3 regions of the Exiguobacterium sp. s40 genome follow, and region 2 is predicted to be linked to each of the others. Evidence: riboswitches for the same ligand, from Rfam matches in the RefSeq annotation. Region 2 holds a riboswitch; each other region holds the start of a gene.

What was found. Region 2 has a riboswitch for S-adenosylmethionine ahead of msrA (peptide-methionine (S)-S-oxide reductase MsrA). Riboswitches for the same ligand answer to the same signal wherever they lie in the genome.
Region 1: linked by a shared signal. The riboswitch ahead of metK (methionine adenosyltransferase) and the one ahead of msrA (peptide-methionine (S)-S-oxide reductase MsrA) in region 2 are both predicted to bind S-adenosylmethionine.
Region 3: linked by a shared signal. The riboswitch ahead of KNP02_RS11040 (Na+/H+ antiporter NhaC family protein) and the one ahead of msrA (peptide-methionine (S)-S-oxide reductase MsrA) in region 2 are both predicted to bind S-adenosylmethionine.

The regions. Positions count from the first base shown of each region.
Region 1 is NZ_JACSLC010000001.1:258,021-260,223, forward strand. Features, by position in the region: gene metK (methionine adenosyltransferase) at 1-1,197, opposite strand, end outside; SAM riboswitch class I at 1,328-1,447, opposite strand; gene pckA (phosphoenolpyruvate carboxykinase (ATP)) at 1,761-2,203, shown strand, end outside.
Region 2 is NZ_JACSLC010000005.1:113,715-115,917, forward strand. Features, by position in the region: gene KNP02_RS06445 (GRP family sugar transporter) at 1-499, shown strand, start outside; gene msrA (peptide-methionine (S)-S-oxide reductase MsrA) at 528-1,040, opposite strand; SAM riboswitch class I at 1,104-1,204, opposite strand; gene KNP02_RS06455 (hypothetical protein) at 1,249-1,410, opposite strand; gene KNP02_RS06460 (amidase family protein) at 1,522-2,203, shown strand, end outside.
Region 3 is NZ_JACSLC010000012.1:34,809-37,011, reverse strand. Features, by position in the region: gene KNP02_RS11040 (Na+/H+ antiporter NhaC family protein) at 1-897, opposite strand, end outside; SAM riboswitch class I at 950-1,045, opposite strand; gene KNP02_RS11035 (GGDEF domain-containing protein) at 1,142-2,203, opposite strand, start outside.

The DNA.
Region 1 (2,203 bases), on a different contig from region 2:
TTTCGCGCCTTCTTCAAGCACTGCCGCTTTATCCGTTTGCTCCCATGGGAGTTCAACGTCTGTACGACCGAAGTGGCCGTAAGCTGCTGTCTGCTTGTAGATTGGACGGCGAAGGTCGAGCATCTTGATGATGCCGGCCGGACGAAGGTCGAAGTTCTCGCGAACGAGTTCGACGAGCTCAGTCTCGCTCAATTTGCCTGTGCCGAACGTGTCGACTGCGATCGATACCGGGTGGGCAACGCCGATCGCGTAAGCAAGTTGAACTTCTGCTTTGTCAGCAAGTCCCGCTGCAACGAGGTTTTTCGCTACGTAACGAGCCGCGTACGCCGCTGAACGGTCAACTTTGGTTGGGTCTTTACCTGAGAACGCGCCGCCGCCGTGGCGAGCGTAACCACCGTACGTATCGACGATGATCTTACGTCCTGTAAGGCCTGCATCCCCTTGTGGTCCACCGATGACGAAACGGCCAGTCGGGTTGATGAAGTATTTTGTATCCGCGTCGATGAGTTCAGACGGGATGACCGCGTCGATGACGTGCTCTTTCAAATCAGCTTGGATTTGTTCGAGTGTGATGTCTTCGGCGTGTTGCGTCGAGATGACGATTGTGTCGATGCGAACTGGGTTGTTCGCTTCGTCGTATTCGACCGTCACTTGTGTCTTACCATCAGGACGAAGGTAAGCGAGCGTGCCGTTCTTACGAACTTCTGCCAAACGACGTGACAATTTGTGCGCGAGTGAAATCGGGAGCGGCATGAGTTCTGGTGTCTCTTTTGTTGCGTAACCGAACATGAGACCTTGGTCACCAGCGCCGATCGCATCGATTTCTTCTTCAGTCATTTGTCCTTCACGAGCTTCAAGCGCTTGGTCGACACCTTGGGCGATGTCTACCGATTGCTCATCAATCGATGTGAGGACAGCACAAGTCTCTGCATCAAAACCATATTTTGCACGTGTGTAGCCGATCTCACGAACTGTTTCACGAACAACTTTCGGGATATCCACGTAAGTTGATGTTGTGATCTCACCTGCTACGAGCACGAGACCTGTCGTGACAGATGTCTCAGCCGCAACGCGGGCGTTTGGATCTTCAGCTAAAATCGCATCCAAAATCGCATCTGAGATTTGGTCACAAATTTTATCCGGATGTCCTTCCGTGACGGACTCCGAAGTGAAAAGTCGACGGTTCAAGTTTGCCATTTCGAAAAACCTCCTATAATAAGGGTGATGTGTGGACGGTACTCGTTCCCCTTACGCGTTGCTTTGGGACGGTAATGAAAAAAACCTTTCGCCATGTTCAATGGGAAAGGTTGAATCGTTCTTCCTTACCCTCTTATCGTTCGAAGCTTGCGCTTCGCTTCAGGATAGCACCTTTTCCGAATAACAATGATAAATCGGACGGTTGCTGGGCTTCGTAGGGCCTTGTTCCCTCCACCGCTCAGAATAAGAGTATCCGTTACGAAGACCATCATATAAATGACACCCCGTTCTGTCAAGCGTATCGACTGAATTCGTAAAACTTTTCACGAACTCGCAATAGTTATGTTTGTGAAATATCAAACATTTTTTTGTCGGTATTCGATTTTGTACTATGACCTGGTACAGAATATGTTAGAATGACAGTGTAAGAAAGCGCTTACTTTAAAGGGTAAAAAGGGTTGTTTTTGATTAGTATGTCACATATAATAAAAACGTCATACTAATAAAACGCGGAAGTATGCGGATTTCATCCACATCTATTTAGGGGAAAGGTGGGATTCAGGATGGCGACAACGCTCCTGAAAATCGAAGAATTAATTAAAGGTGCCGACATGATGCGGAACTTAACGGTTCCAGAATTGGTGGAAGAAGCCATTCGCAACGGGGAAGGCGTACTGACGAAAGACGGAGCTTTATCGGTCAGTACAGGTAAATTCACAGGACGGTCACCGAAAGACAAATTCGTCGTGCAAGATGAAGTCAGCAATCATTTAGTAGACTGGGGTCCGGTCAACCAACCGATCGCAGAAGAGAAGTTCACGGCACTGCTCGATAAAGTGCTCACGCATCTCGAGACGAAAGACAAGCTCTACTATCTCGAGGCGTCTGCCGGGGCTGACGAGCATTATACGCTTCCAGTGCGGGCCATCACAGAATACGCGTGGCACAACTTGTTCGCGAAACAGTTGTTCTTGCGCGAATGGCCGACACAAGGTGCCTTTGATCC
Region 2 (2,203 bases):
GGCGCTCGTTCTCATCGTGATTGGGGCTGCGTTGACGTCGTATCAGCAGAACAAAGACGGCGACAGCAGCGGCGCCTTGAAGAAAGGCTTGCTCGTTCTGCTCGTGTCGAGTATCGGTTACGTGACGTACGCCGTCCTGACGAACTATTTCGAGGTCGACGGGATCACGGCCATCTTGCCACAGTCGGTCGGGATGTTCGTCGCGGCGATGTTGTTCAGCCTGCGTGAGAAAGACGTGAAGACGTTCGACGCGAAGACGTTCAAAAACATCTTGGCCGGTCTCGCCTGGGGGATCGGGAACTTCGGGCTGTTCGTGTCGAGCGGTGAAGTCGGGATCGCGACCTCGTTCGCCTTGTCGCAATTGAACGTCGTCGTGGCGACGCTCGGCGGAATCTATCTATTGAAAGAAGAGAAGACGACGAAAGAACGTGTCTTCGTCTTTATGGGAATCGGGCTCATCGTCGTGGCCGGGTTCATGCTCGGAATCGCTAAAAGCTAAAAGACGGGTCAGACGACCCGTCTTTCGCTTACCAGGCTTGTTCAATGAATGCGTCACGCCCAGATTTTTTCCGGTCCTCTTTATAGTGGGCCGGATTTTTTTTATGGAAGTCTTGATGGTACTCCTCGGCCGGATAGAACGTGTCGGCCGGTAAGATTTTCGTGACGATCGGCTGTTGGAAACGTCCGCTCGCCGCGAGCGCATCGCGACTCTGTTCTGCCTGCACGCGTTGTTCTTCTGTATGATAGAAGATGGCCGGCGCATATTGACTGCCTCGGTCTTGGAATTGACCGCCGTCATCGGTCGGATCGGTCTGAATCCAATACAGTTCGAGCAGTCGCTCGTAAGCGAACAGCGTCGGGTCGAACGTGATCTCGACGACCTCATAGTGTCCTGTCGTCCCTGTCTTCACTTGTTCATACGTCGGATCGTCGACGTGACCTCCCGTATAACCTGATACGATCGACTCGATGCCAGGTTGTTCCTCGAACGGTGTTACCATGCACCAAAAGCAGCCGCCTGCGAATGTTGCTTTTTCCATTAATAAGTCCCCCTCATGTTCATTCCCAAAAAAAGCGCCCATGTCATCGACATGAGCGCTCTGTCATATCGGCCAAGGCAATCGCCTTGCTGGTAGTAGCACCTTGCCGTAGCAGGTTGCTGTGAAGTCATAGAGCCAGGTCTCTCGTTCACTCAAGATATCGATATGTAGTTGGTGACAGCATCATACCATCAGATTTGAAGCGGCGTCAACGGTTTGGCTTGCGCCGTAGTTGGAGCAAGGTGGCACCGAGGATCAGGATGACGAGTACGATGGAGAACGGTAGCGTATACGGGGCCTCCCCTGCATATAACTGTAAGAAGAACAAGGCAAAGACGGACAATAAGACAAGTACGTACGAACGGTTCATAGTAACCTCCCTTTTCTTTCAGTGTACCAAGTTACACATTCGTTGGCGAACGAAAACAGGAAATCAAATGTCGATAGCGAATACCATCGAGTGACCAAAGGAGGAATCAATATGACTGACACATTTGATTTTATGGAACTCGATATCGAATCTGCCCATCGCGGATATAAAGAAGGAACGTTCACGGCGCGTGACGTGACGGCCTATTATTTGACCCGGATTGCCCAGTTCAACGACAAACTGAAGGCGGTCATTCAAGTGAACCCGGACGCCTTGTTCGAGGCCGAGTCGGCTGACCGGGCATTTCGACGAGGTGACCGCTTGCCGTTGCTCGGCATCCCTGTCTTGATCAAAGACAATGTCGAGACAGACGGACTCATGAAGACGACGGCCGGGGCCGTCGCCCTCGAATATCACTTCGCAGGCCGGGACGCCCATCTCGTCCAAAACCTGCGAGCGAGCGGGGCCATCATCCTCGGGAAAGCGAACTTGTCCGAATGGGCCAACTTTTTGACCGAGGGCATGCCGAACGGCTGGAGCGGCGTCGGTGGGCAGACGCTCAATCCATATGGGGATAAGCTCGATGTCGGAGGTTCGAGCTCAGGTTCGGCCTCTGCGGTCGCAGCGAACCTGACACTGCTCGCTGTCGGTAGCGAGACGAGCGGCTCGATCATCCATCCGAGCGTGCACAACGGCATCGTCGGCATCAAACCGACCGTCGGCCTCATCAGTCGGAGTGGCATCATCCCGATCTCCCGGTCGCAAGACACGGCGGGACCGATGGCACGAACGC
Region 3 (2,203 bases), on a different contig from region 2:
GAGCCCACCCATGAGCAATGTCAGGAGTGAAATCTCGGCCATGCCCATCATGCCGTCCGCCATGGCGGTGACGTACGTGGTGACGGCTAGACTGCCGTCCAACAGACCGATGATGCCGGTCAGGGCGATGCCGCCGAGCAAGACGAGGATGACGTTCATTCCCGTCAAGGCGAGCACGATGACCGCAAGGTACGGAATGAGTTTATACCATTCGAACGCGGCTGCATCGACAGTCGATTCTCCACTCGATAACACCGATAAGAGGACGATTGTGATAAGGGCGGCCGGGAGGACAATCCAAAAGTTGGTTCGGAATTTGTCACGCATATTGGTACGCTGGGTCCGGACGGCAGCGATTGTCGTGTCCGAGATGAACGACAAGTTGTCCCCGAACATGGCACCACCGACGACGGCAGCCGCCGCGATGGCGATATTGACGCCACTTTCTTCGTGGATACCGAGCGCGATCGGGGCGAGGGCGGCAATCGTGCCCGTCGACGTTCCCATCGCCATCGAGATGAATGCCGCGATGACGAATAAACCGCTCAGTAGAAGCGAGGACGGTAAAAATGTCAGCGCCGCATTGACGGTCGCGTCGATTGCGCCGATTGCTTCGGCGACACTCGAGAACGCTCCGGCGAGCAAGAAGATGAAGACCATGATTAAAATGCCGGGGTTCCCCGCACCTTGGGCGACACGCTCGACCGTCTGAGTGACGCTGCCTTTCGTCATCAACGCCGCGACGATGACCGCGATCAACGCCGCGATCAGGACCGGGAATTTATAAAAGTCGTTATAGTAGATGCCTGCCCCGATAAAGAAGACGAGGAAGACGAGCAAAGGCAATAGTGCCCATTTGTTAGCTGTCGGTTGTTCCAATCGATTCACCTCATTCATAAAATAAAAAGAGAGCCTTCTGAAAAAAGGCTCTCTCTACAAGAAAACACTTTTTTCATCTTTCGAGCAGACTGCTCGCTGGATTTGGCACAGGTTACCCGCTGCCGAGACGTCACTGGGCCAGTCCCTCAGTCTCTCTTGATAAAAAAGTTGTGATATTTAATTATAAGACACGTTCCCTAACGTACTTGTTTCAAATCCGCTTGTCAATAGCAAACCCCCACGCGGTGAACGTGGGGGTGAGTCAGGTCGTTAAGAAATTGTAATGGGCGACGCGGTTGCGTCCGGCGTACTTCCCGCCGACGTAGAGGGCCCGGTCAGCGTTACGAATCGTATCGTCGAGGCGTTTGTCACCGAACGCCTGAATCGTGTCGACACCGATCGAAGCGGTGACGGGGATATCGATCCCGTCGACGTGGAACGGTTTGTTCTCGATTTGTTGCCGGATTCGTTCGGCGATTTCGATTGCCTGTTCGACATCGCAACGGTTCAATAGCAAGATGAACTCTTCACCGCCGTAACGGGCGGCAAAATCTTCGGTGCGGAGTGCCTGGCGAATCCGCCGTCCAAACTCTTGGAGCACACTGTCCCCGACTTGATGTCCGTGCACATCGTTGATTTTTTTGAAAAAGTCGATGTCGAGCATCGCGACCGAAATCGGATACATCGAACCGTCCGAGATTTGTTGAATCCCGTATTCGTAAAACGCGCGTGCATTGGCGAGCAGCGTCAAGCTGTCGGTCCGACTTTCCGTGTAAAGACGGTCGCGCTCATGGCAACGGCTGATCGTCCGGTTGAACGACTTGAGAAGTTTGACGATTTCACGTTGGATGGTCGGGGGATACCCATAGACGTGTTCACCCGTCATGACGAGCCACGTGCGAATCCCTTCGATCTCCTCGGACCGAACCGAGATGAAACTATGATAGTCGTCGTCAAATTCGTTCGACAGTGGTGCGTCCCATTCGAAGCGCATCTCATATTCGACCGAGGCTTCGTTCGGATAAGCGTGATCGAGCAAATCGAACACGATGTGACGGTCAATCGGCTGACGCGTCTTCAAATCAAAGTACAGGGTACGGTCGAACAGTTTAAACTCGACGAACCCTTCGTCATAGTGATTGAGCCGCTCACATTGACTGAGAAACACTTCGATGGCTTGCGCCTCGCTCTGCGATAACGACACGGCTTCTTTTGCCTCGTCATACTGTTCAATCAACGATTTAAAGGCGTCTTGCCGGCCTTTTTGGATGATGAGCCGCTTGATGAAGAACGTCAACGCGGCAGCGATGCTGCTGACGACGAG